2 regions of the Ignavigranum ruoffiae genome follow, and region 2 is predicted to be linked to the other one. Evidence: predicted binding sites of a transcription regulator. Region 2 holds the regulator's gene; the other holds the start of a gene.

Region 1 (16,406 bases), 880 kb from region 2:
CACTGGTCGCTAAATTTAAGACCTTACCTTCAGCAAAGCTAGTCAGCGGAGAAAGTATCAGGCTAGTTAATAGTGCGATGAGGCTGATAATTTTACTAATTTTTTTCATGGCAGTTCCTTTCTATATTGCATGGTAAATTTCTGGAGTCAATTCTGCTAAGAGAGTTAAGACGAGTTCCTTGGCGGCCAAATAGTCTTGGTAAGCGACGTAGCCATAATGAGTGTGGGCATAACGGACCGGAATACCGACGACGATTGTTGGGATTCCTTTGCTGGCGATATGATAGACTTCCCCGTTGGTGCCTCCACCTTTACGGACAGAACGTTGGACAGGAATTTGATGTTTCTGGGCTAAATTTAAAGCATAGCCCTGAAAACCAGGGTGGGTAATCATCGAAACATCAAAATCTCGGAGCATGGGTCCCTTATTTAAGGCCGATTGGATTTTATAGTCGGGAGTAAAGGTATCATCCGCAGGACAGCCTTCGAAGACAATCGCTAAATCTGCATCTATTTGATTGGCAACGACTTGGGCCCCTCGAGCACCCACTTCTTCCTGTGTGGTCAAGACGGCTTCTACTTGAACTTTATGGGATTCATTTTTAGCTAAGAATGTTTTGTAAGTATCCAATAAGCAAGCGCAACCAATCCGACAATCGAATGCCTTACCTCTGAATAGTTTGCCCTCACGCATTGATTTAAATTGAACATCGGGAACGATCGGATCACCAATTTGGATGCCTAATTTTTGTGTTTCTTCTTTAGAAGATGTGCCCACATCAATCAAAATGTCATCCATCTGCAAGACTTGATGACGTTCTTTGGCCGATAGAAAGTGGGGTGGAATGGAAGCTGTTAATTCGGAGATTTTTTGACCGGTTTCTGTTCGAATGATGACTGGATGAGCGGGGACATTATGACTGACCCAGCCACCGACGGGAAGAAATTCAATCATGCCATTGGGTTGAATGGCCTGAACAATAAAACCTACTTCATCTAGATGGGCATCTAACAACACCTTGACTTTTGACGAGTTGTTTTTTTCTTCCTCTTTTGAGAAATATAGATTCCCCATTTTATCTTCTTGCACCTTAGCAATCGATTGTAGATAATTCTGGGCAATGCTAGCAACTTCATCCTCAAAACCTGAAACCCCGAAAGCATTGGACAGTTGTTCAATTAATTCGACCGACATCTCCTCACTCCTTGTTATCATTTTAATCTAATGATACTCATAATATTCTAATTGTCAAATCGTTTTCTAAGCAAAGAACTTGAGCAATAAAATCATTACACATATACTATAAATGATAAAAATAATAATGGGGGATAAGCATGAACACGTTTGAATTTCACGATATGACTTTAACTTTTTTGGAAGGGAACCAGACACTGATCGATGGGGGTAAATATTTTGGACCCGTGCCTCGCGTGGTTTGGGGGAGAAAGATGCCTTATGATGAGAAGAACCGGGTTTCTCAAACCGTAGACCCAATCTTGATTCAATACAAAGACCACAACATCTTGGTCGATGCGGGTCATGGGAATAGTAAATTGACAGCTAAACAAATTCGAAATGAAGAAATTTATTCGGAGAATTTTACCTTAGATAGCCTAAAGAAATTGGGACTTACAGGAGAAGATATTGATATCATCCTAGTGACCCATATGCATAATGACCATATCGGTGGCTTAAGTCGTAAAACAGAATCAGGAGATATTGTTAAGAATTATCCCAATGCCAAAATTTATATTAACGATATCGAGTGGAAGGAAGCGACGGAGCCAAATAAACGCACCCAAGGAACATATTTGAAAGATAATTGGCAACCTATTGAAGACCAAGTCATCTTATTTAATGACTCGATTAAAATAATGGAAAATATAGAAATGCATCACATGGGTGGCCATTCAAATGGTATCTCAAATATTATTCTGAGCCAGAATGATGAAAAAATGATTCATGTTTCTGATAATTTTATTACGCACTGGCATAATAACCCTCTATATGTCACTGGTATCGACGATTATCCGATGGATACCATTGCTGCAAAAGAGAAATGGTTAACCGAAGCCTTTGAAAAAGGCTATTATTTCTTCTTCTACCATGATCCTTATTATACAGTGATTCAGTATGAACCCGATGGCAAAACCATGCGCTATTCACAACGGCGAGAGAAAGAAGCGCTAGTGCCATGGGATGGGGAAGAGTAGGGGTCTCTTTTTAAATATTTTTTGCACAAGTATCTGCTGGCAAAGCCGCGGATACTTTTTTTCTTTTTTTTAAATTGATTGGAGCATCGAAGTTACTAAAATTTAAGTTAAAAAAATAGACTAGCCTATGCTAGTCCTTTCCATTCGTCTGTAGGGGGGTTAAAATTTTACGCCATATCAAATTAAATCAAGTTTTCATGAAAGCATTGTATTATCAAAGTTTATCGAGTACTTTGATACCTATTAAAAAGTTACTTATATTCCAGGAGGGATTCGAACCCCCGACCGTTCGCTTAGAAGGCGAATGCTCTATCCAGCTGAGCTACTGGAACAACAGACTGATAAATATAATTACTCACCAGACAATATTTATATATTAGCACAGAATCTACTGTTGAAGCAAGGATAATTTCTAGCTGTATCATAAAAAATTCTAGAGTTGTCAAACATATGTTACAAATATAGAAAACTTCTGATGCTGGCCGAGCATATCATTCAATCATCTTTTTCCTGGGGACGCTCAAGGAGGAAAACTATAACATAGAAATTTTTGATATTTTACAATTAATTCATCAACTTCCTCATATCTCTAAAGCAAGAAAAAATATTTCGATCTAATCTATGTTATAATGATTATAAACTAAAGATATGGAGGGATCGTTTTGTCGGCGTTAATCGAAGTCAATCAATTAAATATAAAGTCGAAAGAGAAACATATTATTCAAGATTTCTCGTTAGAATTACAATCAGGCGAGTTTGTGGCCATCACAGGACCTTCAGGTTCAGGAAAGAGTACTATTTTGAAGTTTTTGGCCCAACTCTTGGATCCTAATTTAAATTGTTCTGGCCAATACACTTTTGAAGGCAAAAAAGTTAACGACATGGACCCCATCGAATTAAGAAAACAAGTCTCATATTGTTTTCAGTCACCAAATTTGTTTGGTGAGAGCGTGCGCGATAATTTATCGTTTCCTTATGATATCCGTAATCAAGAATTTAATGAGGATAAAGCACGAGAGTTACTAGACAAGATGCAATTGCCAACTTCTTACTTAGATAAATCGATTCATGAATTATCAGGCGGAGAGAAGCAGCGAGTAGCTTTAATCCGTAATTTATTATTTGAACCTAAAGTTTTGTTGCTAGACGAAGTCACCAGTGCTTTAGATGTAAATACACGAGAGAAAATTTGGCAAGGCTTATCTCATTTACGTCAAGAGAAAGATATTGCCCTGGTCATGGTAAGTCACCATGAAAGTGAACAAGATCTTGCCGACCGTCGTCTTGAATTGTCAGCGACTAAAGAACTTGATAAGGAGGAAAAAGATAGTGAACAATAATTTACATGCGACACCATTATCTGTTGCTTTAAGTTTCGCTCTAGTTTTATTAACCCTGTTTGTTTCTTATCGTGAAAAGTTAAAATTAGAGAAAGATATTATTATCTCGGTTGTGCGAATGATTGTCCAACTGATTGTCATTGGTTTAATTTTGCAATGGATTTTTAGAGTGAATAATGTATGGCTTACCCTGATTATGGTATTGGTGATGATTGTCAACGCAGCTTGGAATGCCGGTAAACGGGGCAAAGGGATAGAAAATTCCTTTATCTATTCTTTAATTGCTATCAGTTTATCCTCTTTCATCGCTTTATCTGTTATGGTAGGGTCTGGCACTTTGGAATTTACCCCTGCCCAAATTATTCCAGTGAATGGGATGATCATCGGAACTACTATGCAGAAATGTGGCATGGTCTTTAATTATATGCGTCAAATCTTTAAGGATCGTCAACAACAAATTAATGAGATGTTGGCTCTGGGAGCGAATGCTAAGCAAGCCTCAAAAGAAGTTATTAAGATTGTGATTAATGATACCATGCAACCAACATTAGACAGTATTAAGACCACAGGTTTGGTAACTTTACCTGGCCTAATGGCCGGTCTAATGTTTGCCGGGGTAGATCCAGCGAAAGCAATCTTATATCAAATTGTGATTATGTTTATGATGCTATCTTCTACAGCTATTGGAGCTTACACTATCGCTTACCTGACCTATAGCTCTTTCTTTACCAAGCGCTTACAACTTAAAATGACTCGCTAATTTCATTCTTTATGTTTGACATCATAGACCGGCTTAGATAAGCTATGAAAGAAGAATAGCTTAAGCGGAGGGATACTATGATTTTTGATAAAATAAAAGAAATTATTGTCGATCAATTAGAAGTTGATGCGGATAAAATTACGATGGATACCAATTTCCAGAAAGACTTAGAAGCAGATAGCTTAGATGTCTTTCAAATTGTTAGTGAAATCGAGGACTCTTTGAATGTGGAAATTGATACGGATGAAGATTTAGCTACCGTGGCCGATCTTGTGCATTATATTGAACAACAATTGAATAAATAATTTAAATGGGATGGCGAGAGCCATCTTATTTTTTTGACTTTGTGCAGTAATGTTCACCTTGGATTTAACAGGGGAAGTCTGTACTAATACAAACAAACCGTTTTGTTATAGCAATTAATAATATTACAAAACTCATAAATAATTAAAACAAAACAGTTCTAATGTATTAGTTAACAACTGAGCAATATAGAACTTGATATCACACTGTTTATTTCTTGTCAAAGCGAATCAATCGTGGTAAATTATATATAATAATGATACAGAATTTTCCAACTGTTTCAATTGGCAAAATGATAAGGAGTGAATAAGTTATGGTAAACAAGCAGACTTTCGAACAATTGTTAGATCCAAATAACTTTAATTTTGAGACTGTTCAAGTATTAAATGAAGAAGGAAAAATTGTTAATGAAGATCTGATGCCGGAACTAACGGACGAAGAATTAGTAACTTTAATGGAAGACATGGTTTGGGAACGAGAATGGTACAATCGTACTAAAGCTTTTTCACGTCAAGGTCGTTTAGGTTTTGTGGGTCCAACTGAAGGACAAGAAGCTTCACAAATGGCAACAATTTCAGCTATGGAACCTCAAGACCGGATCTTACCTGGTTATCGCGACATTCCTCAGTTAGTAAAAAAAGGAATGCCTTATAAGAATGCATTTCTTTGGTCTAAAGGACATGTAGCTGGCTCAATGTATCCTGAAGATTTTCATGCTTATCCTCCACAAATTATTATCGGTGCTCAGTTTGTTCAAGCTGCTGGAGTTGGTTTAGGAATTAAGAAGAAGAAAGAAGACGCTGTTGTTATTACCTATACCGGTGACGGTGGATCTTCTCAAGGAGATACTTATGAAGGAATGAACTTTGCGGGAGCTTTCAAATCTCCGGTAATTTTTGTGATTCAAAATAATGGTTGGGCGATCTCAACGCCACGCGAACGTCAAACGGCTGCGCCAACGTTAGCTCAAAAAGCAGTCGCCGCTGGGATTCCTGGCATTCAAGTAGATGGGATGGATGCTTTAGCCATCTATGCAGTGACCAAAGCTGCACGTGCTTATGCCGCAGCAGGCAACGGTCCAGTACTCATTGAAACCTTAACCTATCGCTACGGTCCACATTCTCTATCCGGTGATGATCCAAAACGTTATCAACCTGAAGGGGTTCAAGAAACATGGCGTCAACGTGACCCGCTAAACCGTATGCGCATTTATTTAACTGAAAAAGGTCTCTGGTCTGAAGAAAAAGAAGAAGCCATTGTAAATCAAACTAAAGAGCTGGCCAAAGAAGCCATTAAAGAAGCAGATGCCACACCAAAACAAAAAGTTTCTGATTTCTTAAAGAATATGTTTGAAACACCAGATACCATTATTCAAGAACAAATTGAACATTTCGAAGCAAAGGAGCGTAATTAAGATGACTCAAATGACCATGATACAAGCTATCACTCAGGCTTTAGACCTTGAATTAGCTAAAGATGACAAGACATTAATCTTTGGCGAAGACGTTGGTAAGAACGGTGGAGTATTCCGTGCTACTGAAGGATTATTTGATAAATATGGGGAAGACCGAGTGATCGATACGCCACTTGCTGAGTCTGGAATTGGTGGTATGGCAATGGGCTTAGCTTTGGAAGGCTTCCGTCCTATTATGGAAATTCAATTCTTCGGTTTCGTCTTCGAAACACTGGATTCTATTGTGGGTCAAATGGCAAGAACACGCTATCGGATGGGTGGTAAACGAAATATGCCAGTGACCATTCGCTCACCATTTGGAGGTGGTGTAGCCACTCCAGAGATGCATGCCGATTCATTGGAAGGCTTAATTGCCCAATCACCCGGCATTAAAGTTGTCGTCCCTTCAAACCCATACGATGCCAAAGGATTATTAATTTCAGCCATTCGTGATAATGATCCGGTGGTTTTCTTAGAACATATGAAACTTTATCGTTCTTTCCGTGCCGAAGTGCCTGAAGAAGAATATACTGTACCGCTTGGCAAAGCTAATATTGTCCGCGAAGGAACCGATGTTTCAATTATTGCCTATGGCGCGATGGTTCAGGAAGCTGAGAAAGCGGCTGACGCCTTAGCAGAAGAAGGAATTTCAGCAGAGGTGGTTGATTTACGAACCGTTTATCCTTTAGATATTGAGACTTTAGTTCAAACCACTGAGAAAACAGGTCGGGTGGTGATGGTTCAAGAAGCTCAACGACAAGCTGGAGTTGGAGAAAAGGTAATTTCTGAAATTTCCCAACGCGCAGTCCTATCGCTTAAAGCTCCGATTGCTTTTGTGTCTGCACCAAATACGATTTATCCATTTGGTATGGCTGAAAAAGATTGGCTACCGAACGCTCAAGATATTATTGAAAAAGTTAAAGAAACGACAGATTTCTAGATTCGGATTTCGACACGTAAAGATATGAAAGGATGAAAATTAATGGCTTATAAATTTACCTTGCCAGAACTTGGCGAAGGCATCCATGAAGGCGAAGTTGTAGCATGGCATGTCCAAGAAGGTGACACGATTAAGGAAGATGATATCCTAGTTGAGATTCAAAATGATAAAGCCGTCGAAGAAATTCCTTCACCCGTTGAAGGTGTGATTCGGAAAATTCATGTCACTGAAGGGACTGTGGCCGTAGTCGGTGATGTTTTGGTAGAAATTGATGTGGAAGGGGAAGAAACATCAGTTGATGCTGTAGAAGAACAAGTTGAATCGACACCAGCCTCACCAGCTAAAGTTCCAGTGGCTGAAGCAGGGAATGGTTCTGCTCGCTTTGCTTTTGCAATGCCTGAATTGGGGGAAGGCATTCATGAAGGAGAAATTGCAGCTTGGAAAGTGAATGAAGGGGATCAAGTTAGTGAAGACCAAGTTTTATTAGAAATTCAAAATGATAAAGCTGTTGAAGAAATTCCTTCACCATTTACCGGAACGATTCTAAAGATTAATTTCGCTGAGGGGGATGTCGCTAAAGTCGGTGACAGCCTGTTTGAATTCGAATCAGATTCCTATGAAGGAAGTGCAGAACAGATCACGAGCGAAAGCTCAGTGGCAGAACAAACCGAAGCGCCAGTTGAAAAAGTTACTGAAACAGCTGCAGCCAAGTCAACACCTGCTGGTCATGTTCTAGCCATGCCTTCCGTTCGCAAGTTGGCTCGGGAGAAAGGCATTGATATCAATACTGTCACACCAACAGGAAAAGGTGGCCGGGTCACAGCAGAAGATATCAATAATTATGGTTCAGCTAAGAAACCTGCTCAAGGAAAAGTGGCTCCTCGGGTGCCTCGGGTTGATCAAGAAAACTTACAAAGTGGAAGTCAAGCTCAAGAAACAGCCAAGAAACATTCACCAGCAGTGAATGAAGAACGTGTGACTCGTGTGCCAATGACACCTATGCGTAAAGCTATTTCTAAAGCGATGGTAAATTCGGCAACGACCATTCCATCCGTATCTCACTTTGATGAAATTGAAGTGAGCAAGCTATGGGATCATCGCAAGAAATTTAAGACAGTGGCAGCTGAACGTGATATTAAATTAACATTCTTACCATATGTCGTGAAAGCTCTCATCGTGGCTGCTAAGAAATATCCGATCATCAATGCCAGTCTCGATGAAGCTAGCAATGAACTCATTATGAAAGACTACTTCAATATTGGTATTGCTACCGATACTGAAGCTGGGTTATTTGTACCTGTGATTAAGGACGCAGATCGTAAATCAATCTTCGAAATCGCTCAAGAAATCTCTGAACTCGCTCAGAAAGCCCATGAAGGAAAACTTGCTGCGGCTGACATGCGCGATGGCAGTGTATCGATCTCTAATCTAGGATCAGCTGGCGGTAAATGGTTTACACCAATCATTAACCATCCTGAAGTCTTTATCTTAGGGTTTGGTTCGATTGTCCAACAACCAATTGTTAATGAAGAAGGAGAACTTGCAGTTGGTCGTGTTGTTAAGCTTTCCTTAACCTTTGACCATCGTGTAATGGATGGTGCGACAGCTCAGAATGCCATGAACGAGATTAAGAAATATTTAGCCGACCCAGAATTGCTATTAATGGAAGGATAAGGTGAATAAATAATGGTAGTTGGAGATTTTGCCGTAGAACTAGATACAGTAGTGATTGGTTCTGGACCTGGGGGATATGTAGCTGCGATTCGAGCTTCCCAATTAGGTCAAAAAGTAGCCATTATTGAACGCGATGCCATTGGTGGAACTTGTTTAAATGTCGGTTGTATTCCTTCTAAGGCATTAATTAATGCGGGGCATGTCTACCATAATGCTAAACACGGAGATTTCTTCGGAGTTCATACACAAGATATTACCGTTGATTTCAAACGGACTCAACAATGGAAAGACCAAGAAGTTGTCGGTAAATTAACCGGTGGCGTTTCGATGCTTCTTAAGAAGAATAAGGTCGAAATTCTTAAAGGGGAAGCATTCTTCGTTGATGACCACACCTTACGCGTAATCCACGAAGAAGCTGCAGAAACCTACTCCTTTAAACATGCCATTATCGCTACAGGATCTAGACCGATTGAGATTCCAGGTTTCAAATTCTCAGATAGAGTCCTTGATTCTACCGGGGCTCTTGCCTTAACTGAAATTCCTAAGGAAATGGTGGTTATCGGTGGTGGCTATATCGGTTCTGAACTGGCAGGAGCTTTCGCTAATTTTGGTACAAAAATTACAATATTAGAAGGTTCTGCTCAGATTATTCCAAACTTCGAGAAAGATATGGTCAAATTAGTTGAAAATGAGTTCAAAAATAAGGGCGTTGATATCATTACCAACGCGATGGCTAAAGAAGCAGTCATTAATGGTGATCGGGTGAGTGTGACTTATGAAGTTGGCGGGAAAACTCATACTGTCGAAGCAGATTACTGCTTGGTAACCGTAGGGCGCCGTCCTAATACTGACGAGATGGGCTTAGAACAAGCTGGCGTGAAAGTTGGCGCTCGAGGTCTAATTGAAGTCGATCAACAAGGTCGGACTAATGTAGAGAACATTTTTGCGATTGGGGATGCGGTTCCTGGTCCCGCTTTAGCCCACAAAGCTTCTTATGAAGCCAAAGTGGCGGCAGCAGCTATCGCTGGAGATCAAGCCAGTGTGGTAGACTATATTGCCTTACCAGCGGTCTGCTTCACCGATCCAGAATTAGCTTCAGTAGGCCATACGCTCGCTTCAGCTAAAGAAGCTGGTTTGAAGGTCAAAGCTGCTAAATTCCCATTCGGAGCCAATGGCCGAGCTCTGTCATTAAATGCGACAGATGGCTTCGTTCGCTTAATTAGCACGGAAGAAGATCATATCTTAGTTGGAGCCCAAGTTGCGGGAGCTAATGCTTCTGATGTGATTGCTGAATTAACCTTAGCCATTGAATCTGGTATGAATGCTGAAGATATTGCTTTAACCATTCATTCACATCCATCTTTAGCTGAAGTGACGATGGATGCTGCTGAACTTGCTTTAGGCATGCCAATTCATTTATAAGATACTTGGAAACATCCAGTTATTTCATTACTAGCTAATGCTTGGATGCTGGTATCAAATTTACTTGTCTGTCTTTGAATAAGTTTATGTTATCTAAAAATTAATAATCCGAATATTTACTTGTTTAAGTCGTAGATTCATCGATTTTGCATGGGAGTTTAACCCTCTCAACTACGTTGAATGGCTTGAAACCTCTCTAAGGGTCTCCGCTCCAATGAGGAGATCTTGCTTCAAGTAAATATTCGGTTTATTTTTGTGTTTAACTTTATTATATATACTAATATTGTGTAGAAATATTTGTTAGACCATTCGTCTGTTCAAGGAATCATTGCTAGGAATAAGGGGTTATGCTTGTTAACAAAGTAACTAGAATGGACATAAATCTTATTAAACCCTATAATGAAGTTAGGTCTAAAATTTATTCAAAAACTTTTTGACAATACAGGGTGAAAGAGTAGAATAGACTGCGTGGGCTTTGAGCAATCAGGTCCAAATCTTAGATAGAAAGAGGAGAGCGAAGTGGAAGAGACAAAGATCATAAATTTGTTTGGCATTGATATGAGCTTCAACGTTCTTGTCTCCTTAATCGTTACTGTCGTTATTGTATTTATTCTATGTATCTTAATGACTCGTAATTTGTCGGTCGATAAACCATCGCGACCACAGGTGATTTTGGAGTCATTAATTGACTTTATCAAGGGGATTATTCATGACACGATTGAAGGGTCCTACCAGGATGCCTATATTATTATTTCCTTGGCCTTATTTTTGTTCTTGTTAGTGGCAAATTTCTTGGGCCTACCTTTTATCGTCCATATTCATGAGCAATCCTACTGGAAGAGTCCAACCGCAGATGCCGTCGTTGCTCTTTCATTGGCGGTCATAATGAACCTGATTTCCCATATTTTAGGGATGCGGGCTCAAGGGGTTGGCAAGTACTGGGTCAACACTTACCTTAAGCCAAATATTGTATTGATGCCAGTCAAGATTGTTGAAGAAGTCATTAATATCTTTACCCTAGCTTTAAGGTTATTTGGGAATATCTTTGCGGGTGAAGTTTTACTGAATCTGATTTCTTCTGTTGGGAATAAATTTGGTCTAGCAACCTGGCTAGTTGGCATTCCATTGCAGATGATTTGGCAAGCTTTCTCGTTATTTATTGGCTGTATCCAGGCTTATATCTTTGTCACTCTGTCATTAGTTTATTTGTCACATAAAGTAGAAATTCCGTTACCAACCAGTAAGAAACAAAAAAATAAAATTCAATAGAAATCAAAGGAGAATGAAATATGAATGGATTAGCTGCTGCGATTGCAATTGCCCTTGCTGCCTTTGGAGCCGCCATTGGGAATGGTTTGGTTATCTCTAAGGCCATTGAATCAATGGCGCGTCAACCAGAAATGGAAAACAAAATTAGAACCACTATGTTCCTTGGGGTAGGGTTAATCGAAGCAATCCCAATCATGGCTGTGGTTATTGCATTTATTTTGGTCTTCAGATAATAAAATAAGAAATGGAGTGAATTAATTATGTCAGCTATATTGGGATCGACCCCGATAGGGACAATATTAATGACTTTAATTTCATTTATTTTAGTTATTTATATTGTGTATAAATTTGCGTGGCTACCGATTGATAAGATTTTGAAAGAACGTCAAGATCAAATTACTAAAGATATCAATGAAGCTCACCAATTAAAAGAAAATAGTCAGAAAGAAATTCAAGACTCTAAAGTAGAAGTTGAAAAAGCTCTTAGCCAAGCTCAAGAATTAGTAAAGAATGCGAAGGCTCATGGTCAAGAAATGGCGGATAAAGTCATTGAAGAAGCAAATGTTAAAGCAGAAGGACTGATTGAAAAGACCAACGCCGACTTGAATCGTCAACGGCGTCAGTTCCATCATGAAATGGAAGAAAGTGTGATTAATATTTCAGTCATGATGGCCCAAAAGGTTCTTCAACGTGAAATCACAGAAGCTGACCATCGCGAATATATCCATGAATTCATCAATAGATTGGATGCTGAGTTCAAATGAGATCAAGTATCAAGAAGAAAGTTAAACAACATCAAGATGTCCTGACCATACGTTCTGCAGTTCCGCTCTTAGAAGAAGAACGTCAACAAATTATTCAAATTGTTTCAAAAAATACGGATAAAAACTACGATAAAATTGTATCCATTATCGACCCACGTTTAATTTGTGGAGTCAGTGTGAAATCTGATTCGATTGGATTTGAATACAGTGGTCGTCGAATTATTAATGAAATGGTTGACGAAATCAAACAAAGTAAGGAAATCAGTGCGATGGTTGACGAAATCTCCAGTCAATCCTAGGAGGCATACAAATGGATATAAAATCTTTTGAAAAGAATATTTTAGATAAAATCGACCAGTTCGATGTCGAGGCTGAAGTTGAGAACATAGGAACGATCGTCTCTGTTGGGGATGGGATTTCGAATGTGACTGGCTTAAATCGTGCGCGTTACGGAGAAATGGTCGAATTTTCTAATGGAACGATTGGTATGGTTCAAAACTTAGAATCCGATCATGTTGGAATTATTATGTTTGGAAATTATGACGATCTTGGTGAAGGTGACGTCGTCTACCAAACCGAAAAAATGATGGAAGTGCCGGTGGGTGAAGAACTATTAGGTAGAGTCATCAATCCGCTGGGTCAGCCAATTGACGGTTTGGGTCCGATTCATACCCAAAAGACGCGGCCGGTTGAAGCTGAAGCCCCTGGAATCATGGAACGCAAATCAGTCGATCGCCCCTTGCAGACAGGAATTAAAGCGGTTGATGCCCTGGTTCCGATTGGAAAGGGTCAACGGGAATTAATTATTGGTGACCGTAAGACTGGGAAGACGACCATCGCTGTAGATACCATTTTGAATCAAAAAGGAAAAGACGTTATCTGTATTTATGTGGCAATTGGCCAAAAAGCTTCAACAGTTAAAAATATTGTAGCAACTTTAAGTCGGTATGAAGCTTTAGATTATACCATTGTGATGTCTGCTTCCGCTTCACAAGCAGCCTCTTTATTATATCTTGCCCCTTATGCGGCGACGGCGATGGCTGAAGAATTCATGTATAATGGCCGTGATGTATTGATTGTTTATGATGATTTATCAAAACAAGCGACTGCTTATCGTGAAATGAGTTTATTATTGAAACGTCCGCCAGGTCGAGAAGCATATCCTGGGGATATTTTTTATTTACACTCTCGCTTATTAGAACGATCTGCTCAATTAAGTGACGAATTAGGTGGAGGGTCCCTAACTGCCTTACCGATTATTGAAACTCTAGCTGGAGACATTTCAGCTTATATACCTACCAACGTTATTTCGATTACCGATGGTCAAATATTCTTAGAAAGCGATTTGTTCTTCTCTCGGGTCTTACCTGCGATTAATGCAGGGCTCTCAGTGTCTCGGGTGGGGGGATCTGCCCAAGTTCCAGCCATGAAGAAAGTTGCAGGAACCTTACGGATTGACTTAGCAAGTTACCGTGAACTTGCCGCTTTTAGCCAATTTGGTTCTGATTTGGATGATGATACCCAACGCGCCCTAAACCATGGAGAGAAAACCGTCGAAATTCTAAAACAAGCAGCTCACCATCCAATCGCCGTAGGTAAGCAAGTGATTCTGATCTATGCTTTGACCCATCAATTTATGGTTGAGCTCAAAAGTGAACAAGTAAAATTATATGAAGAAAAATTGTATGAATATCTAGACACTAATTATTCTGACCTTGTTAAACAAATCGAAATCGATGGAAAATTACCGGATGCAGAAATCCTAAATCAATTGTTATCCAATTTTAATGAATGGTTTAAAGTAGAAAGTCAACGAGGATAGAGGATGATTGCATGTCATTATTTCAAATTAAAAAACAGATTGATTCGATAAATAAAACCAAACAAATTACCAATGCAATGCGTCTAGTTTCCACTTCTAAATATAATCGGATGGTTCAAGAGGCTAAGAATTATGATTTATATAGTTTAATGGTGCGTAAGTTGGTTTATCATATTATTTCGCGTAATATCCCTCGTTTTGTAAATACGGATCTTCAAAGTAATATTGGACTCGATCCAATTGATTACCACCATATGTTAGTTCAAAGACCTGTGGTTAAGACTGCTTACTTGGTAATTAGTTCGGACAAAGGTTTAGCCGGCGATTATAACTCTTCCTTGATTAAGAAATTCGATCAATATCTAAAGACTCATCATGAGGATTTTTCTGAGATCGTCGTACTGGGAATTGGGGATCCGATTATCAAGTATTGCAAAGCAAATGGCATCACAATGACTTTTGAAACGCATAATATCTCTGACTATCCAACCTTTACTGAAGTCCAAAAAGTGATTAAAGAAGCTATCGAGGGTTACAATAATAAAACTTATGACGCTTTGAAAGTGGCTTATAATCACTCTGAAAATATTATGCAGACCCAATTACGCTTAGAAACTATTCTTCCCTTAGGAAATATTGAATTCCCTGAGGACAGTGCTAATGAAGATATTGATTATATTATTGAACCGGATCCAGAAGTGGTTCTGGATGAGCTATTGGTTAAATTCGTTGAAAGTCAAATTTATGGAGCCATTATTGATGCCAAAACCGCTGAGCAAGCTAGTCGGATGCAAGCCATGAACCAAGCTACCCAGAATGCTGAGGATTTAATTTTTAATTTGAAGAAGCAATACAATCAACAGCGTCAATTAAGAATCACTAATGAGATCTTAGACATTATCAATGGATCGGCAGCACAGCAATAAGTGAAAGAAGGCTAAAGAATGAGAATTGGACATATCGAACAAATTATGGGGCCGGTAATCGATGTGAATTTCCCGGTGGAAGGAGGGTTCCCCGATATTCACAATGCCCTAGTAGTCTATCCAGACTTAAATGATCAAGAATTAACTGAAGAGAATATGGCCCAAGCTCACTCTATTGTGTTAGAGGTAGCTTTAGATATGGGCGATGGCTTAGTTCGAACAATTGCCATGGAAGCCACCGAAGGATTAGCTCGGGGGATGGTTGTGGTTGATTTAGATCGAACCATAGAAGTTCCTGTGGGTCGCAAAACTTTGGGGCGGGTCTTCAACGTATTAGGAGATACTATCGATGGATTGGAAGATCTAGAAGAACCTGTTCAAAGACAATCGATTTATCGGGCTGCTCCCACCTATGAAGATTTAACCAATGATTATCAAATCCTTGAGACCGGTATTAAAGTCATTGACCTACTTGCTCCATATTTAAAAGGGGGTAAAATTGGCCTCTTTGGTGGAGCCGGTGTCGGTAAAACTGTACTGATTCAAGAGCTGATTCACAATATCTCCGAACAACTGGGCGGGATTTCAGTCTTTACTGGTGTTGGAGAACGGACACGTGAAGGAAATGACTTAGTCTATGAAATGCGCGAATCTGGAGTAGATAAAAATACTGCCTTAGTATTTGGTCAGATGAATGAACCGCCTGGGGCGCGGATGCGTACTGTTCTTACAGGTTTAACAATGGCAGAGTATTTCCGTGACACCATGAAACAAGACGTCTTACTCTTTGTAGACAATATCTTCCGGTTCACTCAAGCAGGTTCTGAAGTATCCGCCTTATTGGGACGGATGCCTTCAGCAGTAGGTTATCAACCGACGCTAATGACTGAGATGGGCTCAATGCAAGAACGGATTGCATCTACTTTAGATGGATCTATTACTTCGATTCAAGCCGTCTACGTGCCAGCAGATGACTATACGGACCCTGCTCCAGCAACGACCTTTACCCACTTGGATGCGACGACTAACCTCGATCGTAAATTAACTGAGCAAGGAATTTACCCAGCGGTGAATCCTTTAGACTCTACTTCTATAGCCTTATCAGAAGAGATTGTGGGAGAGCGTCATTATCGTATCGCTCGTTCAGTTCAAGCAACCTTGCAACGTTATAAAGAATTGCAAGATATTATTGCTATCCTCGGGGTCAATGAATTGAGTGATGAAGAACAGATTATCGTTAAAAGAGCTCGACGGATTCAACTTTTCTTATCACAAAACTTCCATGTGGCAGAATCCTTTACGGGTATTCCTGGTTCCTTTGTGAAAGTATCGCAAACACTTGATGGATTCGAAGGCATTCTACAAGGTAAGTACGATAACTATCCTGAAGAAGCTTTCCGAAATGTCGGCCCGATTGAGGATGTGATTGCTAAAGCCCAATCAATGACGGATAAAGGGAGCGATAGCTGATGACTGAGACGAAGAAACGCTTCATGCGTTGTGAAATTATTACCCCCCA
Region 2 (16,406 bases):
ATTGTTTCTGACATGGATTTCCTCCTAAATAAGTCGAGACTAGCTTGCGCTAGCCTCGCCGTCGCAAAAATTTACTTTGCTTAATAGAATATAACGTCTCCATTCTTTTCTTTCTCTTGTAAGAATTGACAATAGTCTTCAATGCCAGCATCTAATAAGTCTTGACGCGCAGCATCCAGAATTGCTTGAGCTTCTTCGTCTGAGTTGGCATAGTAGGCTTTGACGACACTTTCTTCCCAAGCATCCAAGGCTGCATTCAAGTCCCCTTCTTCACCTTCAAACTCGTTGAGGTAGGCACGGGCATACAGGCCATCGATGACTTCTTTCTCCTCATAACGTTTATCATAATCGTAAAGTTTAATAATTTCTTGGGCGGCATTGTTACCAGATTCTGCTTCGCGAACCTTATCACCCCAAGCAGCTTCACCAAATTGTTCTAGATTATTCATATCAGTGAAGGCTAAGTGTTCACCCCAGAAAGCACGGACACCACGGAAGCCTTCTTTACTTGCTTCTTCAGGATTCTCATCTTGTAATTTGACTAAATCTGCATTTGGAATTGGTTTCCCATCTTCTCCTAATTCATAATGTTTACCTTCAAGTCCATAGAAATAAAGCAACTTACCTTCAGGTCCAGCCAACCAATCAGCGAATTTAACGACCTCTTCAGGATTTTCAGTCGTGGCAGGGACTGCCCAGCCAGCATAGCCAGATTTATAGGACATCACCATATGATTGCTACCATCCACTCGGTTAATTGGGCCTAAGGGAACGTATTTCAAATCGCCAATTTCAGGACGATATGAATGGATATCCGAAGTAATCGCAAAGGATCCATTCATGACCCCTTCTGCTGCCCGTGTTTCTTCCATCGTGTAGAATTCTGGATGCATCAAGCCTTCAGCTAATAAATTACGGACATAGGCTACTCGCTTTTCAGCATAGTCAGTCATTGATTCATGCTTAACTTGGTCGCCATCTTTCCAGAACTTCTCACCACCAGCACCTTCCCAAACTAAGTCATTGTAGATGAACGGACGTTCAGAACCGCCCCATACAGTAGGTCCTAAAGGTACCACTGGACTCCCATTATCATCTTTGAAGTCGCCCTCTTTGATTTTAATTAATAAATCTTTCAATTGTTCGGTAGTATTAATTTCTTGGGGATTAATACCTAATTGCTCAGCGATATCACGGCGAATATAAGGTCCACCAATTTGTTTGGTACCAGGGTCAGCAGGATTTTGATCAATGGCCATATGGACCAGATAGGTCGCCCCATCTTGATCTTCCCGCATCATAATGTTCTCTTTAGTGTCACGAGGTAAATAACCTTCTTCAAAATATTTGCTGTAAGTCTTACTTTCTTTTAAATAGGGAGCGATATCATGGAACATGCCTTCATTAGCTGCTTGTAAGAGTAAAGGAAACTCAGGACGACCAGAATGATTCAAATAGAAAGCGATAAAATCAGGCATGTCACCGGCAGCAAGACCCGCTGCTAAAGCTTGGGTTGAATCCTCAGAAGTGACTGTCTCTAATTTCAAGGTAATTCCAGTTCTTTGTTTAATATATTCGGCGATTTCTGGTGACATCGTATCAACTCCAGCATCTCCCGCTGATTGGAAGATCAGGCCAGTAATTTCACGATCGGCAATAAAAGCATCTGATTGTTCTTCCGCTTGACCTACTACACTACTTCCACTTGCCATACTCGTCATAGCTGTTAAAACCATAAAACTTTTCTTCAATATTTGTTTGATTGACATGTTTCCACTCCTTATTAATTGATTGAGATTTACCATACGGCATTGTCTCCATATTTATCAGCAAGTTTATTAACTATCAGGGTCAAGACCAATCCAACCACACCCTGCATTAAACCTACTGCTGCAGCAGGTCCATATTTGGCCTGCTCTAAACCTGTCTTAACGATATAGGTATCAATTGTTTCCGAAACGGTAAAGTTCCCCGGATTCTGCATCAGATAAATTTGATCGAAGCCGGCGGTTAAGATTCCCCCTAAAGACAGAATAAAGAGAATCATAATCGTACCGCGGATACTTGGTAGAGTAATATTCAATGTTTGTTTCCACCGACTCGCCCCATCGATGGCCGCCGCTTCATAAAGCGAAGGGGAAATGCCCATGATTGCAGCGAAATAAATAATGGAATCCCAACCGATATTCTTCCATAGATAGGAGAAGAAGACTGCGGGATAGAAGAAGGCATTCTCCATCATCCAGAAAGTAGAACCATCATTAATCTTGAGGGCCTTCAGTGCTAGATTAATCAAACCTGTATTGGGCGCGAATAAGCGATTCAAAATCCCAATGACCACGACCCATGAAATAAAATAAGGCAAATAAGAAATGCTTTGGTAGAAGCTTCTTAATTTAGGTCGACGCGTTTCATTGAAAATTAAAGCTAAAGCAATCGGGAAAGGTAAATAGATAAACAGTTTGATGGCTGAAATCACTAAAGTGTTACGGACATACATCCAAGCTTCCCGATTCTTGAAGAAGGCTTGGAAATATTTTAGACCGACCCAATCTTTCCCATACATCCCTGAGGTAAAGGTAAACTTTCGAAAAGCGATTAGAATCCCGGTCATTGGCCAATACGAGAACACCAAGAAGAAAATCAAAGCAGGCAAGAGCATCAAATAAAAGACGCGATACTTACGCCATACTTGTTTAAAGCTGCGACGATGGGGCTTGAAATTCGGATCTGGGGTCTGGCTACTTTCTACTTTTTGCTTAGGGAGCAAATTACCTAGTGACAGCCATTGATTCTTCTCACGTTGCATCACTCATGCTCCCTTCCTCTGTTAATTGCGAATCTGTATTTCGATGAAGTTCAATTCGCTCTTGGCTCTGCGGATCAAAGAAATGGATATACTGGCGATCAAAACATAATTCTAGCTGTTGACCCGCTTGGAAAGGATCCATGGTAAATAATTTACAAATCAGCGGCTGATCTAATAAATGGAAGTGAATTAAGGTTTCACTGCCTAACATCTCAGCTAAATCGACCTCGATCTTAAATTTATTGGCTTGATCGCTTGGAGCTGCCTGGTCTGCTAAGAGAATATTCTCTGGTCGTACTCCCAAAATAATCTCCTTATTAAGATATCCCACCTCAATCAATGCATCCAATAGGTCATGATCAATGGCTAGGACTTGGTCATCTTTGACCAATCCTTCGGCGCAGACTGTCAACGGAATGAAATTCATCGCCGGCGATCCCATAAATCCAGCTACAAATAAATTATTGGGATGTAAATACACCTGACGAGGCGTGCCCACCTGTTGAATGAAACCTTGATTCATAATCACAATCCGATCCGCCATGGTCATCGCTTCAACTTGATCGTGGGTTACATAGACGGTGGTAATTCCTAATTTACGGGTTAACTGAATAATTTCAGCTCGGGTTTGCCCCCGTAATTTAGCGTCTAAGTTAGAGAGCGGTTCATCCATTAAGAAGACTTTGGGCTGGCGTACAATCGCTCGACCTAAAGCGACCCGCTGACGTTGACCCCCTGAGAGTTCTTTCGGTAGACGATCAAGTAAATCAGTCAACCCGATAATTTCAGCAACTTCTTTAACCCGTTGATGAATAGTCTCGTTTTTAATCTTTTTCATTTTTAAACCAAAAGCCATATTCTCACGGACAGTCATGTGAGGATAGAGGGCATAATTCTGGAAGACCATCGCAATATCACGATCTTTTGGATGGAGATTATTTTGAACTTGGCCATCCATGGTAATGGTTCCCGCCGTAATATCTTCTAGGCCGGCAATCATCCGTAAAGTGGTTGACTTCCCACAACCAGAAGGACCGACCAAGACGATAAATTCTTGATCTTCAATTTCTAAATTAAAATCTGTTACCGCTCGTACCGCATCACTATAATCTTTATACAAATGTTCAATACTTATCTTTGCCAAGCTAACCCTCCGTCGGCCAAATTCTGTATTTTTTCTTTGTTTGACCTTTATTTCTTTTTTGTTTACACAAAGAGTATACAAAACAAATATTAAATAAACGTAAATCTATTGTAAATTTTCAAAAAGTTTTATTAACTTTGTAAATTTTATGTAAAGGCGTCTTACTCCAAAATAATCTAGCACGGCCCATCGTGATAAAACGTGCCTTTTAATTTAGTCTTCTGCAAATTTTCTCGGATAGAAACTTGCTATCCGTTCTTACTTTTGCTCGCAAAAAAAAAGACTAAACAGAATCAATCTGCTTAGTCTTTGGCACTAAGTGTCTATCTTGCTTAAATCATCAAGATAATACTTATTTATTTTATTACATCATACCCATACCAGGGTTCATTGGCATTTCAGGTTTATCTGAAGGGATATCCGCTACTACAGCTTCGGTAGTTAGAAGTAATGCGGCCACAGAGGCTGCATTTTGTAAAGCAGTTCGGGCTACTTTAGTTGGGTCAACAATACCAGCGGCAATCATATCTTCATAACGATCGTCGGCAGCATTATAACCTACCCCAGCTTCGGCTTTCTTAACTTCATTGACTACTACAGAACCATCTTGACCGGCATTGGTTGCAATTTGACGGACAGGTTCTTCTAAAGCACGAGCAACAATCTTAATACCCGTTGCTTCATCGCCTTCGGCTTCTAGCGCTTCTACTTCTTTTTGGGCATTGACTAGCGCGGTACCTCCACCGGCAACAATACCTTCTTCAACGGCGGCGCGAGTTGCATTTAAAGCATCTTCAATGCGAAGCTTACGTTCTTTTTGTTCAGTTTCGGTAGCTGCCCCGACTTTAACCACAGCCACCCCGCCGGCTAATTTCGCTAGACGTTCTTGCAATTTCTCACGGTCATACTCTGAACTGGTTTCTGCAGTTTGAGCGCGAATGAGATCAATACGTTGTTGAATTTGTTCGGATTGACCGCCACCTTCAACAATCGTGGTATTATCTTTGGTTACATTGACTTTAGAAGCAGAACCTAGATGTTCTACAGTTGCATCTTTCAATTCGAAACCAAGTTCTTCAGAAATTACTGTAGCACCCGTTAAGATGGCAATATCTTCTAACATCGCTTTACGACGGTCCCCAAAACCAGGAGCTTTCACGGCAACTACATTAAGTGTACCACGTAATTTGTTCAACACTAAGGTTGGTAGAGCTTCCCCTTCAACATCTTCAGCAATAATTAAGAGTGGACGAGATTGTTGCATCACGTTCTCTAATAATGGCAAGATGTCTTGGATATTGTTAATTTTGCGGTCGGTAATGAAGATCAGTGGATTTTCTAAATCAGCCACCATTTTTTCATTATCAGTGACCATATATTGAGATAGGTAGCCGCGGTCAAATTGCATTCCTTCAACCACTGATAATTCTGTTTCAATGGTTTGAGATTCTTCAATGGTAATAACCCCATCTTGACCTACTTTTTCCATCGCATCGGCAATCAATTCACCAATCTTTTGGTCACCAGAAGAGATGGCAGCGACTTGAGCAATCGCTTCTTTAGATTCTACTTTCTTAGAAGCCTTGCTTAAAGCTTCGACAGCTACTTGGGTCGCTTTTTCAATACCACGACGGATTCCCACTGGATTTGCGCCAGAGGTAACATTCTTCATCCCTTCACGGACAATGGCTTGTGTCAGCAAGGTCGCAGTAGTAGTTCCGTCCCCAGCAACATCGTTAGTTTTAGAAGCTACTTCTTGAACCAATTGAGCTCCCATATTTTCAAAACGATCTTCTAATTCAATTTCACGGGCAATAGTCACCCCATCATTAGTAATCATGGGTGAACCAAATTGTTGATCAAGGACCACGTTTCTACCCTTAGGTCCAATGGTTGTCTTGACGGTATCAGCTAAGATATCAACCCCACGTAGTAAGGCTGCGCGTGCATCTTCTGAGAATTTCAATTCTTTTGCCATGTATAAATCTCTCCTTTAATTCAGTATTCTGTTGATAATCTGTTTGATTAGTCAATCACAGCAAGTAAATCTTTTAATTCTGCGATTAAATATTTTTCTTCTTGGTATTCAATTTCTGATCCAGCATAAGATTTAAAGTAAACTTGGTCCCCTACTTTAACCCCGTCTTCAGCTTCTACTTCTGGACCAACGGCAATTACTTCGCCATATTGTTCTTTTTCTTTAGAAGAAGAAGGTAGGACGAAGCCGCTAGCTGTGGTTTCTTCTGTTTCAGCCACTTTAATGATTACACGTTTTCCTAAGGGTTTTAACATTTACAATAACCTCCAATGATTGATAATTTTTCTTTAGCACTCTTTGACATTGAGTGCTAAATCTATGCTTCTATAATAGTCTAATTAGGTCAAGATTGCAAGCCATAACCTCTAAATAAATAAAAAAACGGGCCTAAGCCCGTCGGTTACCATTATTGAGATAAATCACTTTCGATAAAATAGATTAAGGTTTGCAACTCATTGGTTAAGTCCACATTCTGCACATGAACACCGGCTGGAACTTCAAAGCGCAAAGGAGTAAAATTCAGAATTCCTTTGATGCCACTTTTAATCAAGCGATCAACCACATCATGAGCGGACTCCTCCGGAACGGTTATAATCATCACATCAAGTTGTTGTTGTTCCATTTGATATTCAATATCATCCATCGAATACACCGGTACCCCAGATTGAATCGTTCCGACAATCTCCTCACGAACATCAAAGGCCGCACCAATCCGAATATTAGAACTCTTCCTAAAATTATAATTCAATAAAGCGTGACCTAGATTCCCCACGCCAATCAGGCCGACATTGGTCAAGCGGTCTTGACTCAGAATCTTCGTGAAAAACTGTAACAAGTATTCCACATCATAACCATAGCCTCGTTTACCTAAAGCACCAAAGTATGAAAAATCACGCCGAATGGTCGCACTATCTACTTTAACCGCCGCACTTAATTCTGTGGATGATACTCGATCAATATCTGCATCATGCAAATACTGTAAATAACGACGATAAATAGGTAGACGCAATGCGGTAGCTCTCGGTATGTTCTGTTGCATTTGCGACACTCCAATCTCTATTATCCTTTTAACTTCCATAGTATAGCAGATAATTTCTTGGATTGCGACAGTTGCTCCCTAAGTTTGTGAATTCTTCCCAAAGTCGTTCGCTTTTAACATATTAGCTATTGAAGCTTTTTGACCGAGAAATATAAAGGCTCTAAGCTTTTTTGCGAGCTTAAATCGCTCATGCTATAATGAGGCGACAACCATTGGGAAGTAGGAGAAAATCATGATTCTATTGCAAGCGAATAATGTGGCACGTCGTTTCGCTGATGTGACCTTATATGAGCAGGTAAATTTTAATATTCAAAGTGGCGACCGGGTGGCCTTGGTCGGTCGTAATGGAACAGGTAAGTCTACATTAATTGAACAGATTATGGGACAAGAACCCCTCTCAGAAGGTGAGATTACCACCGCTAAGAATTTACGGATTGGCTATTTGGAACAACATGTGGCGATCAATTCTAATCGGACCATTTGGGATGAGATGATGACAGTCTTCAAAGACCGGTTAGCTTTAAGAGACGAGGCCGAAACACTGGCGAATCAACTGGCTGATTTAGCTGACCGAACCCACAGTCCAGAATATCAGCAGACTTTAGCCCACTATGATCAGATCCAAGAACAGATGATTCAAAATAATGTCTACGCGATTGAATCTGATATCCGTACAGTCTTACATGGTTTTATATTCTATGAAGAAGACTATCAAAGACCGGTTAATTCCTTGTCCGGTGGCCAGAAAACTCGTCTAGCTTTGGCCCGGACTTTATTGACGGATTATGACTTGCTCATCTTAGATGAACCTACCAACCATTTGGATATGGAGACCTTAGCTTGGCTAGAGAATTATTTGATGTCTTATCGGGGAGCCTTGTTACTGGTCTCCCATGACCGCTACTTCCTGAATAAAGTGGCTCAGCAAGTCATTGAATTACGTCATAAAACCCTCCATACCTATGCGGGAAATTATGATTATTATTTAAAAGAAAAAGCCTTACGCCAACAACAAGAACAACAAGCCTATGATAAGCAACAAGAAGAAATCGCCAAATTAGAAGATTTTATCCAAAAAAATATCACCCGGGCATCGACCACCAAGCGTGCTCAAAGTCGGCGCAAACGCCTCGAAAAGATGGAACGAATTGAAAAACCCTTACAAGATCAACAAGCGCCAAGAATTCAATTCTCAGCTGCCAAAGAAAGTGGCCAGCGAGTCATTGATGTCAATAATCTAGCCATCGGTTATTCGGCGAGTGAGGCTCCCTTAGCCCGCCACCTTAACCTAGAATTAGGACGTCAAGAAGCCATTGCCATTGTCGGTCCTAACGGCGTCGGTAAAACCACCTTGTTAAAGACGATCTTGGGACAAATACCTGCCCTAGCGGGTGATATACGCCTGGGCAGCAACGTGCAAATAGGCTATTATGACCAAAATGTCAACCAGCTCGACCCTAATCTCACCGTATTGGAAACCTTGTGGCAGGCTCATGACTTAACCGATGAATGGCAAATCCGCTCGATTTTAGGTTCCTTCTTATTCTCAGGGGAAACGGTAGAAAAGAAAGTCGGTTTACTTTCCGGAGGGGAGAAGGCGCGTCTAAGTTTAGCCTTATTAGCCACCAACCATGATAATACCCTCTTATTGGACGAACCGACCAATCACTTAGATATCGATAGCAAAGAAGTCTTGGAAGATGCTTTAATCAACTATGATGGTAGCTTGCTCTTTGTCTCCCATGACCGCTATTTTATCAATCGGATTGCTAGCAAGGTCCTAGAAATTCACCCAGAAGGCGCGGACCTCTACTTGGGTGACTACGATTATTACCAAGCCAAAAAAGCTGAACTCTTACAAATTGCTGCCGCCCAAGAGGCTAATCAAGAAGATTTAATGCAGACGAAAACTGCACCGATGAGTCAAAACCAGCGTAGTTATGAAGATTCCAAGTTACTCCGCCAACAATTACGCAAATTAGAGAAACAAGTCGAAGATAGCTGGCAAAGCAATGAAGCACTCGAGCTTGAATTAGAACAAATTGAAGCCAAGATGGCTGAGTTGGCACAGGCTAACGATAGTCAAGCCTTAGCTCAACAACATAAAGAACAACTGCGAGTCCAAGCTGCCATTGACCAAGCTGTGCAAGCTTGGGAAGAAGCTGCCCTGAACCTCGAAGCCTTTAAAGAAGAGCATGAACTTTAATCCTTAATCAATAAAGGGTAGAGATCTTCTTGATTGATTTACTATCCAGATTCCTGGTTAATCACAATAAACCGAATATTTACCCAGCAAAAAGGACCCACGAGCATTACAACTTGGTAATTGTTCGCCAAGTAATCTCTAGAGGGTCCTATTCTGAAAGTCAGCTATTCATGCTTGACTTCCATTGGGTAATATTCGGTTTTTTAAAATTTCTTTGCCATCAAGAATAACGATCAACGAATGATTTCAGTCTGATTCAGCGAGTTAAATATACCGCTAGGATTATGACTCAGCCATATTTTACTTAAGTTTAACCAGCCTATAGATCTAAGCCAGGTTGAGCGTTCAAATCCAATTCAACAAATCTGCCTTGTTGATACAAGCTATAGGCTGCTGCTCCGATCATTGCGGCATTATCGCCGCAGAGACTAAAATCAGGAATGAGCAGGGTTAAGTCAGGATGCTTCTGGGCTAAAGTCTGAGCAAGTTGTTGACGCAAGGCTGAATTAGCAGCGACTCCGCCCGCCAATATGAATTGACGAACTTGTGGGTAACGATCCAGAGCCCGCATTGATTTGTCCACTAAGATTTCAACCGCCGCTTGTTGAAAAGAGCAGGCCAAGTTGGCTGTGTCAATCTTTTCCCCACGTTGCTGTGCATTATGCACTAGGTTCATCACTGCCGATTTCATGCCCGAAAATGAGAAATCAAGATTATCCTCTTGAAGCATGGCTCGTGGAATCGCATAGGTGTCCTGACCTTGGTGGGCCAATTGATCTAAATACTTTCCTGCTGGATAGGGCAAATCCAAAATCCGCCCCACCTTGTCATAGGCTTCACCTACGGCATCGTCTTGGGTCTCGCCGACAACTTGAAAATCGCCATCATCAGCCATATAAACTAATTCGGTGTGCCCACCAGAAACTATTAAGGCCAACAAAGGAAATTCAAGCGCTTGAGAGAGTTGATTGGCATAGATATGGCCCGCCAAATGATTCACTGCAATTAAAGGTTTATGGTGAACAAATGCCAAAGTTTTGGCAGCCGTGACTCCTACCAAGAGGGCGCCGACTAAACCAGGTCCGTAGGTCACAGCAATCGCATCAATCTGATCCATTTCAACCCCAGCTTGGTCGAGGGCCATTTGATAGACTTGACTGATTTGTTCCACATGATGACGACTGGCAACTTCCGGCACCACACCGCCAAAGCGCATATGACTCTTCACTTGCGAAGCGATAACATTGGACCGAATGAATCGACCGTCTTCCACGACGGCGACACTGGTTTCATCACAAGATGATTCAAAAGCTAAGATTAAAGTCACTCACTTATCTCCTTTCCCAAATCATAATAAAAGCATCTTCTCGAGGCTGCTGATAATAATCTAGCCGACTTCCCCTTAATTCAAACGCCGATTGTTGATATAAATTAATGGCCGAGCGATTTGAGACCCGAACTTCCAGATAGATCTCTTGAATACTGTCAATCCTTTGCAAGGCTGCAATCAGTCGCTGACCATAACCTTGCTTCCGCCATTCAGGACGAACATAAATCTGAATTAAATCGGCTTGGTCGAAGATTTGACGATAGCTTAGATAGGCTATCATCTTTCTTTCTTTTTCAATGACGATGAATTGGGTCTGTTCTGAAGCTAATTCGGTGATAATTAAGGCAGGAGACCAAGCAAATCCTTCTTCAATTAATTTTGCCAATTGCCGTCTTTGACGACGAGTAAGATCTTGACTTGAAAGATGTAATAATTTTATTTCTGACATAAGGACAACACCATCTCGAAGGCATCTTCATGATTATCTGAATAATAAAAATGCTTAACATGCCCTTTAACAAAACCGGCACCGATATAAAGATTCTGAGCCCGATAATTAGACTGGCGAACTTCTAAGGTAATCTTTGGTAGGCCGATTAACTTAACAGCTTCAATCCATTTATCTAAGAGTAGTTGACCATAGCCTTGACCTTGATAATCAGGATGGACCATCAGATGGCTAATATGGGCTCCTTGAGGTTTAAAGCGACCGGTCACCGCCCCTAAAATCTGACTCTGACCATCGACCTGGATTTGCTCTAAGATTAAATAAACGGCAAACGGATTTCGCTCCCAGTCCGCCTGAAAATCTTTCAAACGCCAAGCTAAATATCCCTGATAAGCTTGATCTTCTAAATGAACAAACTCTGCTAAATCGGCTTCGCCGCCCAAACGAAATCTTAAATCCTGGTCTTTAGTGACCAAACTCAACTCGTTTTGTAGCTGATTCATGATTGTGTGTTTGACCACCTTGCGTTTAGGTGAACCACTACGAAAAATGTTCAATATATCTTTCATTTTCTTCCTCATTTGCTACGGGTCGCTGATGTTGATCGGCCCATTGTCGTTCAGCTAAGGTGGCATGAACATAATTAGGATTTAAAGTATGAATATCTTTGACTGGGTCTATCTTTATGCCAGTAAAAGCAAGATCGGCCCGAGGATAATATTCGGCGCTGGATTGAAGTTTAAAAGAAAGTTGCGGGTATTCTTGATGCAGAAGGTCAGCAAAGGCTTCAATTTGATAACCGATCAGAATCAGTTCTCCATAAGACTTATCTCGTAAACGCGTCGTCAATTTAGGAATAACGCTTTGCCAATCTACGTGTTGATCATGACCTAAGGCCGTCAACTCACCCTCTGCTTGAGCGAAAAGATTGCAATAAGCGGATAAGCGACGAGCGTCTATGATTGGTAAAATTAAATCGTCTGGCTGGGCCTGTGCTTGTTGAGCTAATAAGGCTAGACTAGAAACCTGATAGACAGGAATTTGCCGGGACAAGCCCCACATCTTAGCTAAGCTCACCCCAATTCGGAGTCCTGTATAAGATCCTGGACCGACGCCCACAATCAATCCAGCCACATCTTCCACTTTCCAGTCCACACTTTGCAATAAACGTTGAATTTGGGGCAACAAGCTGGCCCCATGTTGCTGGCTCAATTGTTGATGAAAAGAAGCCACCGGAACTATATTGCCCAGACTCCCCTGGCCAAGGGCTAGCGACAAGGCTGCTGATGAGGTATCCAGGGCTAACCATTTCATAAAATTTCCTCCTAAATATAACTTAATATGCCCGTGCCAACCAAACTGTGGTTGTGGCAGGTTCGCCAGTAATAATGTCTTTTTGTTTGGCTTCGACGGTACCCGCGAAAGGAATATTTCGGGTAGTAAAGCCCGTTCGTTCTTTAATCTCGGCCTCAGTTTCGGCTTTACCATTCCATCCAGCTAAGACAAAACCGAGTGGCTCGCCAGCGGATTGTTTAGCTTCGATATGTGCTTCCAATTCTTCAATCGTATTAATATGAGTGTAAGATAACTCTTTAACCCGTTGACGGGCTGATTCTAATAATCGACCTTGCATTTCGCTTAAAGCAGTTTGGATTTCTTTAACGAAATCTGCCAAATCGATGCTCTCCTTATCGGCTAAATCACGAGCCTTAAGAATCGCTTGTTGATTAGCCAAGTCACGAGGACCAATTTCCACGCGTAATGGCACTCCTCTAAGTTCCCACTCATTAAACTTATAACCTGGACGATTATCACTATCATCAACGATAGTGCGAATGCCCTCTTTCTTCAAGTCATTTTGCAATTGTTCAATGGTTTCCATAATAGCAGGGTTCTTTTGCCATGGGCCAACTGGAATAAATACCACTTGTTGGGGAGCAATTTTTGGTGGTAGGACCAGCCCTTGATCATCACCATGGGTCATAATCATCGCCCCAATTAATCGAGTAGAAATTCCCCAGGAGGTAGTATAGGTAAGGACATGCTCGTTATCTTGATTCAAATAGCGGATATTGAAAGCTTCGGCAAATTTTGTGCCCATATAATGGGAAGTTCCTGCTTGGACTGCCTTACCATCTTGCATCATGGCTTCAACTGAGAAGGTGCGTTCAGCACCGGCAAAGCGTTCACTTGGCGTTTTCTCACCTTTAAAGACCGGGATTGCTAAGACATCTTCGATAAGTTCTGCATAGACATCTAACATCCGCATAGTCCGCTCTTGCGCTTCTTCAGCCGTAGCGTGGGCCGTGTGTCCTTCTTGCCAAAGAAATTCTGAGGTTCTTAGAAATGGCAGAGTACGTTTCTCCCAACGGAAGACATTGGCCCACTGGTTAATTTCCAAAGGCAAATCACGATAAGATTGAATCCACTTAGCAAAAGAATCACCAATAATCGTTTCAGAAGTTGGTCGAAGCGCCAATTTCTCTTCAAGCACTTCACCTGCTGCTTCGGTCACAAAAGGTAACTCAGGACTGAAACCTTCAATATGATCTTTCTCTCGTGAGAAGAAGGATTCAGGAATCAACATTGGGAAATACGCATTACGGATACCTTCCGCTTTGAATCGACGATTCGCTTCGTCTTGGATATGTTCCCAGATTTCATAACCGTTGGGCTTAAAAATCATACAGCCGCGGACAGGGGCATAATCCATTAAATCTGCTTGTTGTATCGTTTGTAAGTACCACTTCGAAAAATCTTCTCGTCTTGTTACCATTTACTTTCCTCCTAAAAATAAATAGGCTGTCCATCCTAATTAAGGACGAAGACAGCCTGCTCCGCGGTACCACCTTATTTGTTATGTGATCATAACCGACTTAGGGACCGATAAGGGAGTCCAGACCATCCTTAAGGAATAGTAGGTTCAATCCGCCAGTACCATTATTCTTTCAGCCGAGGAATAACTCTCTAAAGGCCTGCACGTATTTACTAATCTATTCTAGTCCTAATCATTATATAGCCTTTGACTTTATCTTTCAATCCTTAGTCATCTCAATGAAGTGAAACTATTCTTTGACAATCTCCTGACCATCGGCCGACAAATTATATTGGTCTAAGAGATGGATTTTATCCAGCGGCCAGTGAACCAGATCGGCTTCTCCGACAATATCCTCAAGATTAATAAAACCAAAAGACCGACCATCTAAAGAATTCCGTCGGTTATCGCCCATTACAAATAACTTACCTTGGGGAACCTTTTGTTCACCGGTCACATCTTGTAAACGAAAATCATAAGTAAACGGTCCAGAAGTTTGTTGGGCTAAATCCTGTAAGTAAGGTTCGGTCAAAGCATGGCCATTCAGTATTAACTGGTCATTCTTATATTCAATCGTATCCCCAGGTAGACCAATCACGCGTTTGATATATAATTTATCTGCTTCAATGGGTGAGGGAAACACCACGACATCAAAGCGTTCAATCTTATTTTGTTTTAACATCAATAGACGTTCACCACTTTGTAAGGTATTGTCCATTGAACGGCCATTCACGATAAAAGGTTCAGCAACATAAAAGAATACTAATTTAATCGCCAATAACATGACTGCTAAGGTCAGTAATAAAGAGACTATTTCTTTAAGAAAGGCAGTAATTTTTGACATAATATCGTCCTATCTATGATATATTCTTCGCCTATTTTATCACAAGACGGCCAACAGCTAAAAGTCCTCTGACCCACTTTCAATAAATAAGCGATTATTTGTGATATGGTTGGTGGTGGATAATCCGAAATGCCCGATAAATTTGTTCAACAAGTACCAGCCGCATGAGTTGATGGGGATAAGTAATGCGACCAAAACTTAAGAGCAAATCGGCCTGATCTTTGATCGATTGGGCGATGCCTAAGGAGCCACCAATCACAATGGTTAATTTGCTCTGACCATAAGTCGCATAGTCTTCCATGGTTTGGGCAATCTCCTCTGAGGACATGAGCTTCCCTTCAATCGCCAGAATCCATAATTTTCGATCAGCTTTCAGGTGGGCTTGAATGCGCTCGGCCTCTTTTTGTAAGATGAGCGCTTCTTGGGTCGCAGTCAAATTCCCTTCGGTCGCTTCATCTGCGACTTCGATAATTTTACATTTAGCATAGGATTGCAGACGTTTAAGGTATTCTGCGATTCCCATTTTTAAATATTTCTCTTTTAATTTACCGACAACAATAATTTCAATATTCACTTGCACCACCTCCAACCTATCTTATCATAATATTTCAATCATGGAAGAGAGAATAGTCTTGCATAAAGGGCCAACGACCGTTATAGTAAAACAGAGTCGAGCCATCAATTAACTTGTTGGCCCAAATTAGATAAAGAATGAGGAATGCCCTATGAAATCAAAAATTGTTGGTGTCCTAGGTCTGGGTGTATTTGGTCGAACCGTAGCCAAAGAATTGGGGAACTTTGGCACAGAGGTCATTGCCATTGACAGTAATCCTGATCGGGTTCAAATGGTTGCTGATACGGTCACTAATCCGGTAGTCGGTGACTTCACTGACATAGACTTGTTAAAAAGTACCGGATTAGAAAATTGTGATCTTATCGTCGTGGCCACGGGCTCTAACCTAGAGTCTGCTGTCCTCGCTGTCATGCATTGCAAAAAAATGCGCGTTCCCCAAATTATTGCCAAAGCGCGCTCAACGACTTTCGAAGAAGTCTTATATGAAGTTGGGGTGACCTCCGTGGTCTCACCAGAACGTGATTCTGGTTATCGCTTAGCTTCAAAGATTCTCCGCAATAGTATTGACGAGGTCTTACGCCTTGACGAGAATGTCTCATTAATTGAATTCGAAGTTCCCCAACGTTGGGTAGGAAAGAGTGTGGTTGACCTAGACTTACGGGTAAAATATGACCTTAACTTGATTGGTATGCGTGAAGAACGAGGCGAACCGTTGAAGACCATTCCCACAGATCTTAAACTTCCTGACGAAATTATTATTGTGGCCATTGCTAGCTCACGCAAATTCGAACGCTTTGATTATTTAAATGAATTAGACTAAGAAATGGACTTATGCACAAATTTTGTGTATAAGTCTCTTTTTTTACCCTATTTATCCAAACTTATCCACAGTTTGTTGTTAACAACTGATAAAAAGGTTGATATCTCTGTATTTTACTGCATTATTTCTGAATAATCTATGCATTTATGCTGATTTTATCAGGACTTATCCACAAGTTTTTCCATTTTTAAGCTAAAAAAGAGGAGGTCTCTTCGGTTAAAAAGGCTTCCTCCTTATTCTGATGAAATTATTGGTTATTGTTTTGAACAGTGTCGGTTAACTTCACATCTATGGTTTGTTCTTTGCCTTCACGAATAATCTTAAGTTTAATTGTATCCC

Evidence for each region. Region 2 encodes Rex, which represses fermentation and respiration genes when NADH is low (regulators of the CRP and FNR family bind a similar motif). Its sites were predicted from a motif close to TTGTGAANTANTTCACAA; they were not measured.
Region 1: the regulator Rex is predicted to act here: its motif matches at 4,779-4,796, upstream of pdhA (pyruvate dehydrogenase (acetyl-transferring) E1 component subunit alpha).

What each region holds. Positions count from the first base shown of each region.
Region 1 is NZ_CP096206.2:680,524-696,929, forward strand. Features, by position in the region: gene M0R79_RS03250 (peptide ABC transporter substrate-binding protein) at 1-109, opposite strand, end outside; gene M0R79_RS03255 (M42 family metallopeptidase) at 122-1,195, opposite strand; gene M0R79_RS03260 (MBL fold metallo-hydrolase) at 1,336-2,214, shown strand; tRNA gene M0R79_RS03265 (tRNA-Arg) at 2,473-2,546, opposite strand; gene M0R79_RS03270 (ABC transporter ATP-binding protein) at 2,877-3,554, shown strand; gene M0R79_RS03275 (ABC transporter permease) at 3,544-4,314, shown strand; gene M0R79_RS03280 (acyl carrier protein) at 4,392-4,619, shown strand; gene pdhA (pyruvate dehydrogenase (acetyl-transferring) E1 component subunit alpha) at 4,931-6,031, shown strand; gene M0R79_RS03290 (alpha-ketoacid dehydrogenase subunit beta) at 6,033-7,010, shown strand; gene M0R79_RS03295 (2-oxo acid dehydrogenase subunit E2) at 7,053-8,684, shown strand; gene lpdA (dihydrolipoyl dehydrogenase) at 8,697-10,106, shown strand; gene atpB (F0F1 ATP synthase subunit A) at 10,626-11,375, shown strand; gene atpE (F0F1 ATP synthase subunit C) at 11,396-11,608, shown strand; gene atpF (F0F1 ATP synthase subunit B) at 11,636-12,139, shown strand; gene M0R79_RS03320 (F0F1 ATP synthase subunit delta) at 12,136-12,438, shown strand; gene atpA (F0F1 ATP synthase subunit alpha) at 12,450-13,961, shown strand; gene atpG (ATP synthase F1 subunit gamma) at 13,973-14,887, shown strand; gene atpD (F0F1 ATP synthase subunit beta) at 14,906-16,357, shown strand; gene atpC (ATP synthase F1 subunit epsilon) at 16,357-16,406, shown strand, end outside.
Region 2 is NZ_CP096206.2:1,745,218-1,761,623, forward strand. Features, by position in the region: gene M0R79_RS08220 (carbohydrate ABC transporter permease) at 1-14, opposite strand, end outside; gene M0R79_RS08225 (extracellular solute-binding protein) at 81-1,769, opposite strand; gene M0R79_RS08230 (ABC transporter permease) at 1,799-2,809, opposite strand; gene M0R79_RS08235 (ABC transporter ATP-binding protein) at 2,799-3,953, opposite strand; gene groL (chaperonin GroEL) at 4,318-5,931, opposite strand; gene M0R79_RS08245 (co-chaperone GroES) at 5,979-6,245, opposite strand; gene M0R79_RS08250 (redox-sensing transcriptional repressor Rex) at 6,398-7,030, opposite strand; gene M0R79_RS08255 (ABC-F family ATP-binding cassette domain-containing protein) at 7,263-9,236, shown strand; gene tsaD (tRNA (adenosine(37)-N6)-threonylcarbamoyltransferase complex transferase subunit TsaD) at 9,556-10,563, opposite strand; gene rimI (ribosomal protein S18-alanine N-acetyltransferase) at 10,568-11,014, opposite strand; gene rimI (ribosomal protein S18-alanine N-acetyltransferase) at 11,002-11,583, opposite strand; gene tsaB (tRNA (adenosine(37)-N6)-threonylcarbamoyltransferase complex dimerization subunit type 1 TsaB) at 11,555-12,328, opposite strand; gene proS (proline--tRNA ligase) at 12,351-13,790, opposite strand; gene lepB (signal peptidase I) at 14,080-14,673, opposite strand; gene rlmH (23S rRNA (pseudouridine(1915)-N(3))-methyltransferase RlmH) at 14,768-15,247, opposite strand; gene M0R79_RS08295 (potassium channel family protein) at 15,399-16,067, shown strand; gene M0R79_RS08300 (S1C family serine protease) at 16,315-16,406, opposite strand, start outside.